DNA from 4 places in the Neorhizobium sp. USDA 3394 genome. Region 4 is predicted to be linked to each of the others. Evidence: riboswitches for the same ligand, from Rfam matches in the RefSeq annotation. Region 4 holds a riboswitch; each other region holds the start of a gene.

Region 1 (3,204 bases), 3.0 Mb from region 4:
CAGCCGGAACAGATCAGGACACCGATCAAGAACCTGTCCGGCGGCGAGCGCGCGAGGCTGATGCTCGCCCGCATCATGGCCCGGCCTTCCAATCTGCTCATCCTCGACGAACCGACCAACGACCTCGACATCGAGACTCTGGACCTGCTGCAGGAAATCGTCGCCGGCTACACCGGCACCGTCATCCTCGTCAGCCACGACCGCGACTTCCTCGACCGCACCGTGACCTCGACCATTGCCCCCGCCAATCCGGACGCACCGGATGGCCGCTGGATCGAATATGCCGGCGGATACTCGGATATGCTGGCGCAGCGGAAAGGCGCGCAGGAAGAACGGCGCCGTGCGGAAAAGGCCGACAAGGCAAGGACCGAATCTTCGGCACCCACCGCTGACGTCCAGAAGGGCAAAGGCAAACTTTCCTACAAGCAGAAATTCGCGCTTGAAAACCTGCCGAAGGAAATGGCGAAAGCCGAGGCCGAGATCGCCGCCCGCGAGAAGAAGATGGCCGATCCCAACCTCTTCACCAAGGATCCCGCCGCCTTCAACAAGCTGGCCGCTGAGATGGAAAAGCTTCGCCAAAACATCAGCAAAATGGAAGAAGAATGGCTCGAGCTCGAAATGCTACGTGAGGAAATCGAGGGCTGATTTTAGATTTGTTAAGCTTAACAATTAGTTAGCTATAAAAATATTTGTCGCGGACCGGAACATATGATGTCCCGAGACGTTCTGGGTATGAATAGTGGTCGAAATGTCCCGGAGACGGATCGGCCTGCCGGGAACCGATCAACCGAATGGGGACATCCAATGCTGACAAATGTTACGCGTCGTCGGCTGGCCACTGAGGCGATGAATCAGAGAGTTATGATTGTCGAAGACGAGTTTCTGATCGCGCTCGATGTGGCTGAGACGATCGAAGCCATGGGCCTCAAAGTCGCGGGTTTTGCCAATGCCCGCAAACACGCCCTCGCACTCGCCGCCTATGCCGATATCGCCCTGGTCGATGTCAATCTTTCGGACGGGCGAACCGGTCCTGAGATCGGCCGCGAGCTTGCCGAGCAATACGGCATTACCGTCGTATTCATGACGGGTAATCCGGACGACGTGAAAGCCGGCGTCAAAGGCTCGCTCGGCGTCCTGACGAAACCGGTCATGCCCGATGTCGTCGAGAAGACGATCGACTACGCCGTTGCCAACCGGCTCGGCGGCATGGCGATCGTGCCGCGTGAACTGAAAGTTTTTCCGCAGAACCACTGAGCATGTTGCTCCCGTAGAATTCGCCTTGAGCCGGTCGCAGACCGCCTCTTGCCAGCTATCTCCCTCGCCGCTAAATCTGATCCTGCTCTAACGGGGTGCCGCGCGTTTTCGTGCGGCTGAGAGGCCTTTGGCCAACCCGCGGAACCTGATCCGGTTAACACCGGCGGAGGGATTAGACGGCTCTTCATCAGCGCCTATTCCCCTTTGTCACCAAAACGAGGAACGCTGATGCGCAGCATCATTCTTTCGATATTCGCGGCCACGGCCGCCTTTTCCCTGTCCGCGCCCGCCGAAGCGCAGGAAAAGACGCTGACCGTCTATACCTATGAGAGCTTCATCTCCGATTGGGGTCCAGGACCTAAGGTCAAGGAGACCTTCGAAAAGACCTGCGCCTGCAAGCTCAACTTCGTCGGCGTCGCCGATGGCGTGGCGCTTCTCACCCGCCTGAAGCTGGAGGGTCCCGGCACCGACGCCGATATCGCGCTGGGCCTCGATACCAACCTGATCTCCGAGGCGAAGGCGACCGGCCTGTTCGAGCCGCATGGGCTCGACGCCTCCGGGGCCAAGGTGCCGGGCAATTACAGCGACGACACGTTCATTCCCTACGATTACGGCCATTTCGCCGTCGTCTACGACAGCCAGGCAATGAAGAGCCCTCCGAAAAGCCTCAAGGAACTGGTGGAGGGCGATCCGGCACAGAAGATCGCCATCGAGGACCCGCGCACGTCGACGCCCGGCCTCGGCCTGCTGCTCTGGGTGAAATCGATCTATGGCGACCAGGCACCGGAGGCCTGGGCCAAGCTCCGGAAACGCGTGCTGACCGTCACGCCAGGCTGGTCGGAGGCCTATGGCCTGTTCACCAAGGGCGAAGTGCCGATGGTGTTTTCCTACACGACCTCGCCGGCCTATCACATGGTCGAGGAGAAGACGGACCGCTACCAGGCCGCCTCCTTTTCCGAAGGACATTACATCCAGATCGAGGTCGCCGGCATGCTGAGGGGGGCGAAGGACAAGGATCTGGCGAAACAGTTCCTGAAATTCATGGTGTCGCCCGCATTCCAGGACGTCATCCCGACCACCAACTGGATGATGCCGGCCGCCAAGACCTCCCAGCCGCTCCCCGACGCTTTCAACAAGCTGGTGCAGCCGACCAAGACTTTCCTGATGGGGTCGGACCAGGTGGCCAAGAACCGGCAGGCGTGGATCGACGAATGGCTGACCGCCATGAGCATGAACTGATCCCATGCTGACGCGAGCCGAGCGGAGACGCGGGATAGGCTGGGGGCTGCTGAGCCTTGTCGGAATCGCCTTCTTCGTCGGCATCGCAGTCGCCGCCCTTCTCTCCTGGGACGCCGGTGACACCCAGAGCCGGCTGTTCACCGCCTATACCTGGCGAATCCTGCGCTTCACCCTGCTGCAGGCGGTTCTTTCGACGCTGCTGTCGGTCATCTTCGCGCTTCCCGTTGCTCTCGCGCTTGCACGCCGCCCAAGCTTTCCGGGCCGAGTATGGGTCATCCGGCTGATGGCATTGCCGATGGGCCTGCCGATGCTGATCGGTGCGCTCGGCCTGATCGGCATCTGGGGACGGCAGGGAGTAATGAACAGCCTGCTATTGAAACTTGGACTCGAACAGCCGATCAGCATTTACGGCCTTTCCGGCATATTGCTGGCCCATGTGTTCTTCAACCTGCCGCTCGCCGCAAGGCTGCTGCTCGCGGCACTGGAACGGTTGCCGGCGGAATATTGGCTCCTCTCCTCCAGCCTCGGAATGAAACCGTTTTCCGTCTTCCGTTTCATCGAATGGCCCGCGGCGCGGCGCGTCATTCCCGGCATCGCCGGCCTGATCTTCATGCTCTGCGCCACGAGCTTCACGCTCGTCCTGGTGCTCGGCGGCGGGCCGGCCGCGACGACGCTCGAGGTCGCGATCTATCAGTCGCTGCGTTTCGACTT
Region 2 (3,204 bases), 2.8 Mb from region 4:
CGAGGTGGCGAGCATCGACTGCGCCGCGATCTCGGCGAACGGCTTTGGGAAGATCTGGACGGACGGCGCTTCACCCCTGAAGAGGAAACCGTCGGAGCAGGTGCCGCGCATGCCGAGCGTATCCCAGTCGACGGTCTTCTGCAGGCTATACTGGCCTTGCTTGAAGACGGTCATGACCTGGTCGGTCGGTGCGGCCTTCTCGTTGGAGCGCGAGGTGACCATGATCGCATCGGCATGGGCGCCGTAGGAAATCACCGTCGCGTCCTTCGTCAGGCGGCAGGTGTCGCCCTCGACCTCGATCGCGCAGATGGAGTTGCGCATATTGCCGCCGATGCCGCCCTCGGTCGTCGCGGAGGCGACGAGAAGCTGGCGGCCGGCAAGCTCGCGCATGAAGTCCCTGTGCCATTCGCTGTCGCCACCGTGCTCGACGAGGCTCGAAACCTTGATCTGGTGCATGGCGAAAACCATGGCGCTCGCGGCGCAGGCCTGTCCCAGGATGGAGCAGACCTCGGCGATCTCGGTGATCGAAGCGCCCTCGCCGCCGAACGCGGCCGGGATCTGGATACCGATCAGGCGCTCGGCCCTCATGGCATCGACGGCCTCGCGGGGGAAGCGGCCGTCATGGTCGACACGGTCGGCAAATTCGGCCGCTACGGTTGCCACGCGGTGAGCGCGGGCGCTCAGGCTCATGTCGGCGGCAAAGGCAGGGAGGCTCATCTCAAGCGGCCTCGCGCGCTTTCAGGATATGCGAAACCGTCTGCTCGATCGCCGCTATGCTGGCGAAGGACTTGCGGTTCAAAAGGCTGTCGGGAAACTCGATGTCGAAGGCCTCTTCCAGGCCCAGCATCAGTTGCACGGACGCAAAGGAGGAGAGGCCGGCCGCATAAAGATCGGCGCCGTCTTCCAGCTCGGTCACAGCGACCGGAAGGCCGCCTACCCGTGTGAGCAATTCGCGAATGGTCTCGTTCATCTCGACGTCTCCGGATCGTTCGAATTCTGCGTTCATCGCTGGAGACTTTACTACGCAGGAAAGCATAAGATTCCGGTAATAAACGTCGTGAAGTTAGGGATGCGGGATTCCGTAAAATCCGATCGATTACCATCGGCATGGCCCGGCTTGACATCAACGGCCCGCGGGTTTCTGATGGCGCCATTCACCAGGGGGGTCCCGCCAAGGGGCTGAGATACTGCTGGTCGGACCGGCTTTGGCCGGCCGAGGCGCAGTGACCCGTTGAACCTGATCCAGTTCATACTGGCGTAGGGACGGTGCGGGCGCTGCGGCAGCGAGGATGGGAAACCGTCCTTCGGATTCCGGGGTGTTTTTCCATCATTCCAACACTGGAACTGGGTCTCCAAACGTCAAACCTTGGAGCCTTGAGCCATGAATATCGCAACCACCAAGCTTACCCCGGTCGTCACCACCGGCCCGCTTCCCGCTTCCATGAAAGTCCTGAAAGCAGGAACGATCCATCCGGACATCCGCGTGCCGATGCGTCAGATCGCATTGCATCCGACCTCCGGCGAACCGCCGGTCACCGTCTACGATTCTTCCGGTCCCTACACGGTGGAAGGTGCCGCGATCAGCATCGACGCGGGCCTGCCGCGCCTGCGTGAAAACTGGATTGCCGCCCGCCGCGATGTCGAGGCCTATGAGGGCCGCATCGTCAGGCCGGAGGATAACGGCTTCGTGTCCGGGAGCCACCTGACGCCGGAATTCCCGGTCCGCAACCAGCCTTTCAAGGCGAAGGTGGGCAGGGCCGTCACCCAGCTCGCCTATGCGCGGGCCGGCATCGTCACGCCGGAGATGGAATTCGTCGCCATCCGCGAGAATCTCGGCCGGCAGGCGGCCAGCGAGCCGCTCATCCGCGACGGCGAAAGTTTCGGCGCCCATGTGCCGGACTTCGTGACACCCGAGTTCGTTCGGCGCGAAGTCGCGGAAGGCCGGGCGATCATTCCCGCCAACATCAACCATCCCGAATCCGAACCGATGATCATCGGCCGGAACTTCCTGGTGAAGATCAATGCCAATATCGGCAATTCGGCCGTCACCTCGTCGATGGCCGAGGAAGTCGAGAAGATGGTCTGGGCGATCCGCTGGGGCGCCGATACGGTCATGGACCTGTCGACCGGCCGCAACATCCACAATATCCGCGAATGGATCATCCGCAATTCGCCGGTGCCGATCGGCACCGTGCCGCTCTACCAGGCGCTCGAAAAGGTGAACGGCATTGCCGAGGACCTGACCTGGGAGGTCTATCGCGACACGCTGATCGAGCAGGCCGAGCAGGGTGTCGACTATTTCACCATCCATGCGGGCGTGCGGCTCGCCTATATCCCGCTCACCGTCAACCGCGTCACCGGCATAGTCTCCCGCGGCGGCTCGATCATGGCCAAGTGGTGTCTGCATCACCACAAGGAGAGTTTTCTCTACGAGCATTTCGAGGAAATCTGCGACATCGCCCGGGCCTACGACGTGTCGTTCTCGCTCGGCGACGGCCTTCGCCCCGGTTCGATCGCCGATGCCAACGATGCGGCGCAGTTCGCTGAACTGGAGACCCTCGGCGAGCTGACGAAGATCGCCTGGGCGAAGGATTGCCAGGTGATGATCGAAGGCCCCGGCCATGTGCCGATGCACAAGATCAAGGCGAACATGGACAAGCAGCTCGCCGTCTGCGGCGAGGCGCCGTTCTATACGCTCGGGCCGCTGACCACCGATATCGCGCCGGGCTACGACCACATCACGTCGGGCATCGGGGCAGCCATGATCGGCTGGTTCGGCACCGCCATGCTCTGCTACGTCACGCCCAAGGAACATCTCGGCCTGCCGGACCGCAACGACGTCAAGGTGGGCGTCATCACCTACAAGATCGCGGCGCATGCCGCCGATCTCGCCAAGGGCCACCCGGCGGCGCAGGTGCGCGACGACGCGCTGTCGCGCGCCCGTTTCGAGTTCCGCTGGGAGGACCAGTTCAACCTCTCGCTCGATCCGGAAACGGCGCGTTCGATGCATGACGAGACGCTGCCCAAGGAGGCGCACAAGGTGGCGCATTTCTGCTCCATGTGCGGCCCGAAATTCTGCTCGATGCGGATTTCGCATGACATCCGCGCCGAGGCGCAGAAGGAGGGCCTGGAAGCCATGGCTGCGAAATATCGCGACGGCGGAGATCTCTATATGCCGGTGGGGAAGGCGTGAGCTGATCCTGT
Region 3 (3,204 bases), on a different contig from region 4:
TTGGCGATCATCACCGGATCGAGCACGATCGGCACGGTATCGCGGTAGGGACGGAGTGCCTCGGCAACCGCTTCGGCGATCTCGGCATTGGCAATCATGCCGATTTTCACGGCATCGACCCGCACGTCGAGAAAGATCGCGCGGATCTGGTTTGCGACGAAGGCTGCGGGCACTGCATGCACGCCGCTGACCCCTTGGGTATTCTGGGCGGTCAGCGCCGTCAGCGCCGCCATGCCATAGGTGCCGCGCGCCGCGAAGGTTTTCAGGTCCGCCTGGATGCCGGCGCCGCCGGAAGGGTCCGAACCGGCTATCGACAGGACATTCTTGATGCTCACGTGCGTGCCCTTTCGATTTCCGCGGCGATCCTGCGGGCTGCGGCCCGCGGATCGGGCTGGCCGCAGATGGCGGAGACGACCGCGATGCCCTTTGCGCCGGCGGCGAGTGCAGGTCCGGCATGTTCCGCCTTGACGCCACCGATCGCGACCGCCGGAACCGGCGCCATGGCCGCGATGCGCGCAAGCCCGTCGAAACCGATCGGCTGCTTGTGGTCAGGCTTGGTGCTTGTCGCAAAGACGGGACCGATGCCCACATAATCAACGATCGACGGATCCACCCGCCGCGCCAGGTTCTCGGTCTCGACCGAGAGGCCGAGGATCATGCCATGGCCGACGCGCTGCCGCGCCATCACGGCGACCATATCGCTCTGGCCGACATGCAGGCCTTCGGCGCCGATCGCGATCGCCGCTTCCACGTCGTCGTTGATGATCAGCGGCACGCCGGTGCCTGCCAGAACCGCCTTCAGCGCACGGCCGGTTTCGATCATCTGCGCTGTGTCCGCCTGCTTGTCGCGGAGCTGGACGATGGTCGCGCCGCCGGCGACCGCCAGCCTTGCCGTCTCGACCATGCCGATCTCCCGGCAGAGATCCGGATCGAGGACGAGATAGACGGAAAGATCGAAGGTCTTTTTCATGCGGAAACGATCCTTGCCTTGGCATCGAGTGTCTCGCCGGTCAGCGCCGCGAGACGGTCGAGGAAGATCGGCGAGAAGAAGCCGGGCCCGGAGGCGGTGAAGGCCGCTTCCTCTCCCGCGACCGCGAACATCGCGAGTGCTGCGGCCGTCGCCTCGAAAGGATTGTCCGTGCTGGCCGCAAAGGCACCCACAAGGCAGGTAAGCGAGCAGCCGAGCGCGGTGACCCGCGGCATCAGGGCCGAACCACCGAGGATGCGGGCCGAACGCCGACTGTCGGTGACGAAATCCACCTCGCCGGTAACGGCCACCACGCAGCCCTGCCGCCGGGCGATGGCGATGGCGGAGCCTTCGGCCGCCGCGACGCTGTCGCCGCTGTCGACGCCATGGCCGCTCGACTGGCTGCCGGCCAGCGCGATGATTTCCGATGCATTGCCGCGGATGACGGTAGGTCGCAGTTCCATGAGCTCGGCAAGTGCGGCGCGGCGATAGGCGGTGGCATAATGGGCGACGGGATCGAGCACCCAGGGTTTGCCAGCTTCGGTGGCGGCTTCGGCCGCGGCCTTCATGCCGGCCAGGAAATCCGGCGACAGGGTGCCGATATTGATCGTCAGGGCCGAGGCGATGCGGGCGAATTCGCCGGCTTCTTCCTTCGTGTGCACCATGGCGGGGGAGGCGCCGGCCGCAAGCATCACGTTGGCGGCGATGTTCATGGCCACGAAATTGGTGATGTTCTGGACGAGCGGATTTTTCGCGCGCATCGCGGTCAGCAGCTGGCCGGGGGTCTCGCTAAGGGGCATTGTCGTGTGCATGTCTGCCTCGTTCGGCGGGGCAGGCGCGGGGCGCGGTTGTCAGCGCCCGGACGACTCCCTCCGCCAGCATGATCTGGTTCAGGTTCTAAGGGTGCTTCTCAGCCCGGCTCTGCCGGACGCCCCTGTCTTCACCATGGCTTACAGCAAAGATAATGCGCTTCGCCAGTGATTTTTTCTGATTTTGGGCCTTGCAGCTCTAGTCGCTAGAGGTTGTAGAGACGAGGCTCGGTCCAAACGGGAAAGAGACGATGAGCGCGACGACACAGGCACGATACAAGGTTGGCGGCATGGATTGCGCCAGCTGCGCGACGAAGATCGACACCGCGGTGCGCCGCATGCCGGGCGTCGAGGACGTGTCCGTTTCGGTGGCTTCGGGCACGATGACGGTGAGGCATGACGGGACCGGTGATCTTGTCGCCATCGAGAAGAAGGTCGTGGGGTTGGGTTATTCGCTCAGGGCTTTGGGAAGGGGCAAACTCCCGATCACCCCCATTGAGGGGGAGATCCGCGGGACGCACGACCACGACCACCATCATCACGCCCATGATGGCGCGCACGATCATTCCCCTCACGACCACGGCTCTACCGAAATTGAAGGCCTGCACGGCCACGATCACGGTCCGATGGAGGGACCGTGGTGGAAATCGGCCAAGGGCCGATTGACGATCCTGGTCGGTGTTGCGTTGGCCGTGGCTTACGGGATCGGCCACCTGCTGCCGGCCTATGACGCTTACATTTTCACGGCCGCGATGCTGATCGGCCTCGTGCCGATTGCCCGTCGCGCCGTCATGGCCGCATTTGCCGGCACGCCGTTTTCCATCGAGATGCTGATGACGATCGCCGCCGTCGGTGCTGTTGTCATCGATGCGTCGGAAGAGGCGGCGGCCGTGGTTTTCCTGTTCCTGATCGGCGAACTGCTGGAAGGGGTGGCAGCCGGCAAGGCGCGGCAGAGCATCCAGAGCCTGACGGCGCTGGTGCCGAAGAACGCGCTGCTCGAAGAGAACGGCCGGGCCCGTGAAGTGCCGGCCGAGAGCCTTGCCGTCGGCGCGATCATCCTCGTGCGTCCCGGCGACCGCATTTCAGCGGACGGCATCATCATTGCCGGCGAAAGTGCAATCGACGAAGCGCCGGTGACGGGGGAAAGTACGCCGGTTGCCAAGGGTATCGGCGATACGGTGTTTGCCGGCACGATCAACGGCGATGCGGCCTTGCGGGTCCGCGTGACGGCCGCCGCCGAGGACAATACCATTGCCCGCGTGGTGCGGCTGGTCGAGGAGGCGCAGGAGAGCAAGGCCCCGACCGAACGCTTCATCGACCGGTTCTCCCGCTATTACACGCCGGGTGTCGTCGCCGTTGCGGCTTTGGTCGCCATCCTGCCACCGCTTGTCGGCGGCGAGTCCTGGAGCGAGTGGGTCTATAAGGGCC
Region 4 (3,204 bases):
TCGTGGTCCTCGTGCTCTCCCTGCACGAGTATCCCGATCCTTTCGGCCCGCTGTTCCTGGCGCCGTCGATCGCCCAGTTCCGGGACATCGTCTCCGACAGTTTCTATTTCGGCGTCGTTTCCGAAACCATCCTGCTCGGCCTCGGCGTTACGGTGATCACCGCGCTTCTCGGTTATCCGCTCGCCCACTGGCTGGCGCGGATGCCGGTAAAATACCGCGCGGCCGCGTTCGCCGTCATCCTCATTCCGCTGCTCACCAATGTCGTGGTGCGCTCGCTCGGCATCATCCTGCTGCTTGCGCCGGAAGGGCTGATCAATTCGGTCACCGGCCTCGTAGGCATTCCGCCTGCGAGATACATGCTGTTCACCCATGGCGCGGTCGCGGTCGCGCTGGCGCAGGTGTTTCTGCCGTTCATGGTGCTGGCGCTTTACGACAACCTGCAGAACACTTCGCCGCGCGTGCATGAGGCGGCCCAGAGCCTTGGCGCGTCTCCGGCGGTCCGGTTCCTCACGGTGGACCTGCCGCTTTCGCTGCCGGGCCTGCGGTCCGGCGCCATCATCGTTTTCCTGATGGCGACCACGGCCTATGTGTCCGCTTCGCTGCTCGGCGGCAAGAAGGTCTGGACCACAGGTATGCTGGTGTTGCAGGAGGCGATCAAGAACCTCAACGCACCGCTTGCCGCAGCACTTGCGATCATCATGACGGTGACCGGTCTCGCGTTTGCGGCGCTCTGCGCCTATCTCCTCAACCGCCTCATGCCGTGGCTGAAGGGCAAGCCCAGCAATCCATGGAGCATTCCGCGCTGGATCGTGCCGGTCATCGACATTCTCGGGCCGCTCGTTTCGAAACTGCTGCTCGCCACCTCGCTGCTGCTCCTGCTGCTGCCGCTGGTGCTGGTCTGCATCCAGAGTTTCAACGACGTGCCGCAGGCGACCGCGTCCGGTTTCCGCGGCTTCACGCTGAAATGGTACGAAGCGGTGTTCTTTGCGGGGACCTATGCGGATGCCTTCTGGGTGTCGGTGCAGCTTGCCGTCACCTCGATGCTGGTGGCGCTTGCGCTCTCGCTACCGGCGGCGTTTGCGCTCGCCCGTTATCCGTTCAAGGGCCGCTCGGCGCTTCTGACCTTCTGGCTGCTGCCGATGTCGCTGCCGCATGTGGCGATCGGCGTCGGCATGCTGCGGCTGCTGCAGATCTACCTGATCATTCCACCCTTTTTCGGCCTCGTGGCAATCCACGTGATCGTCATCCTTCCCTTCGCCATCACGCTTCTGACCACCTCGGTCATGGGGCTCGACCGGGCGCAGGAAGAGGCGGCGGCGAGCCTCGGGGCAAGCCCTGCGCGGCGGTTCTTCCTGATCATCATGCCGGGTCTGGCGCCGGGACTGTTTGCTGCCGGCATCGTCGGTTTCCTCCTGAGCTTCGGCGAGGTGACGGTGACGAGCTTCCTCACCACCGCCCGCCTGACGACGCTGCCGGTCCGCATCTATTCGGAATCGACCTTCAGCCTGGAGCCGACGGCGCATGCCATCTCGGCCGTGCTGATCGTCTTCACGGTCATTGCGCTGGTGCTGGTGGGCCGGGTGGTCCGTCTCGACAGGCTCTACGCACGCTGAATTGGAAACGATGGCGGGCCGGCCGGACCGCTTGACAGGCATACTGAAAACCGACAGTTATCGTCCCATTCCGAGGGGAGCATCTTGACGATGCTGAGATGGCGCTGAGCCGGACCCTTGAACCTGATCCGGGTCATGCCGGCGTAGGAACGGAAATAGGCGTCATCCGACGATTTTTCTCTTCTCCGCTTCACCTGGATCTCCGTGATTGAGCTGATCTGGAGATCGACCGATGACATTCATTCTTTCCGTTGTCCCAAAAGGATATCCAGCCGTCGCGTCTGGATTCGACGCGTAGCATCATGCGCGCCTCCCACGCGGTCATCGGCCTCGTCTTGCTTGTCGCCCTCTGGCAAGCGGGCGTCTGGCTGTTTGCTCCGCCTCGCTATATTCTGCCGTCTCCCATTGCCGTCGCGTCCGCCTTTCTGCGGCAGCCCGGCTTCCTGCTGCAGAACAGTCTCGTCACGCTGACGGAAATCGTCTTCGGGCTGGTGATCGGTGCTGGTCTCGGGATCGCCACCGCCTTCGGTGTCGCAGCGCTGCCGCGGCTCGGCCGTCTGGTCTGGCCGATGGTGCTGATCCTGCAGGCCTTTCCCGTCTTCGTGCTGGCGCCGATACTGGTTCTGTGGCTCGGTTTCGGCCTCGCCTCGAAGGTGGCGATGACGACGATCATCATCTTCTTTCCGGTCGCCTCCGCCTTTGCCGACGGTCTTCGCCGCACCGATCAGGAAATCCTCGATGCCGTTTCGCTGGAGGGCGCCTCGCACTGGCAGACGCTGGTGTCGATGCGCGTGCCGCTGGCGATCCCGAGCCTCGTCTCGGGCCTCAGGGTCGCAGCCCCGCTGGCGCCGCTCGGTGCCGTCGTCGGCGAATGGGTCGGTGCGTCGGGTGGCCTCGGTTTCGTGATGGTCCAGGCCAATGCGCGCATGCAGACCGATACGGTGTTCGCGGCCATGACCATACTCGCCATCCTCACCCTCATTTTGCGGCTTCTCATCGACCGGCTGACGGCCGGTCTCGCCCCCTGGGCCAGCGAAGCCGATCCTTCATCCCAATCTGCATCAAGGAGTTCCGTTCGATCATGATCCGTATCCTCACCGCCTCCGTCATCGCGCTCGCCAGCTTGGCCGCGCCCACGCAGGCGGCCGACAAGCTGAGCGTGCTGCTCGAATGGTTCGTCAATCCGGATCACGCGCCGATGGTCATCGCCCAGCAGCGCGGCCTGTTTTCCGATGCGAACCTCGATGTTGAGCTGATTCCGCCGTCCGACCCTTCTGCGGTGCCGCGCCTGGTCTCCGCAAGCCAGGCGGATATCGGCATCCACTACCAGCCCAATCTCTATCTCGACCATGAGGCGGGCCTGCCGCTGGTGCGGTTCGGCACGCTGGTCGAGACACCCTTGAACACCGTGACGGTGCTGGCGGACGGTCCGATCAAGAGCCTCAAGGACCTGAAGGGCAAGAAGGTCGGCTTCTCCGTCACCGGTTTCGAGGATGCCATGCTGAAGCGCATGCTGGCCTCGGAAGGCCTGTCCAACAACGATGTCGAGCTGATCAACGTCAACTTCTCGCTGTCGCCGTCGCTGATCGGC

What was found. A riboswitch is a leader RNA that binds a small molecule or an ion and turns the genes downstream of it on or off. The one in region 4 is predicted to bind thiamine pyrophosphate.
Region 1: it holds a riboswitch for thiamine pyrophosphate, as region 4 does, so the genes downstream of both, thiB (thiamine ABC transporter substrate binding subunit) here and ACZ9EJ_RS05420 (ABC transporter permease) in region 4, are expected to answer to the same signal.
Region 2: it holds a riboswitch for thiamine pyrophosphate, as region 4 does, so the genes downstream of both, thiC (phosphomethylpyrimidine synthase ThiC) here and ACZ9EJ_RS05420 (ABC transporter permease) in region 4, are expected to answer to the same signal.
Region 3: it holds a riboswitch for thiamine pyrophosphate, as region 4 does, so the genes downstream of both, thiM (hydroxyethylthiazole kinase) here and ACZ9EJ_RS05420 (ABC transporter permease) in region 4, are expected to answer to the same signal.

Annotation. Positions count from the first base shown of each region.
Region 1 is NZ_JBWCDU010000001.1:4,118,027-4,121,230, reverse strand. Features, by position in the region: gene ACZ9EJ_RS20165 (ABC-F family ATP-binding cassette domain-containing protein) at 1-645, shown strand, start outside; gene ACZ9EJ_RS20160 (response regulator) at 805-1,254, shown strand; TPP riboswitch at 1,336-1,443, shown strand; gene thiB (thiamine ABC transporter substrate binding subunit) at 1,483-2,493, shown strand; gene thiP (thiamine/thiamine pyrophosphate ABC transporter permease ThiP) at 2,498-3,204, shown strand, end outside.
Region 2 is NZ_JBWCDU010000001.1:3,948,081-3,951,284, forward strand. Features, by position in the region: gene ACZ9EJ_RS19470 (acyl-CoA dehydrogenase family protein) at 1-717, opposite strand, end outside; gene ACZ9EJ_RS19475 (acyl carrier protein) at 719-970, opposite strand; TPP riboswitch at 1,150-1,282, shown strand; gene thiC (phosphomethylpyrimidine synthase ThiC) at 1,382-3,193, shown strand.
Region 3 is NZ_JBWCDU010000002.1:1,802,407-1,805,610, reverse strand. Features, by position in the region: gene thiD (bifunctional hydroxymethylpyrimidine kinase/phosphomethylpyrimidine kinase) at 1-335, opposite strand, end outside; gene thiE (thiamine phosphate synthase) at 332-970, opposite strand; gene thiM (hydroxyethylthiazole kinase) at 967-1,767, opposite strand; TPP riboswitch at 1,818-1,913, opposite strand; gene ACZ9EJ_RS30090 (heavy metal translocating P-type ATPase) at 2,028-3,204, shown strand, end outside.
Region 4 is NZ_JBWCDU010000001.1:1,141,845-1,145,048, forward strand. Features, by position in the region: gene ACZ9EJ_RS05415 (ABC transporter permease subunit) at 1-1,613, shown strand, start outside; TPP riboswitch at 1,677-1,780, shown strand; gene ACZ9EJ_RS05420 (ABC transporter permease) at 1,916-2,698, shown strand; gene ACZ9EJ_RS05425 (ABC transporter substrate-binding protein) at 2,695-3,204, shown strand, end outside.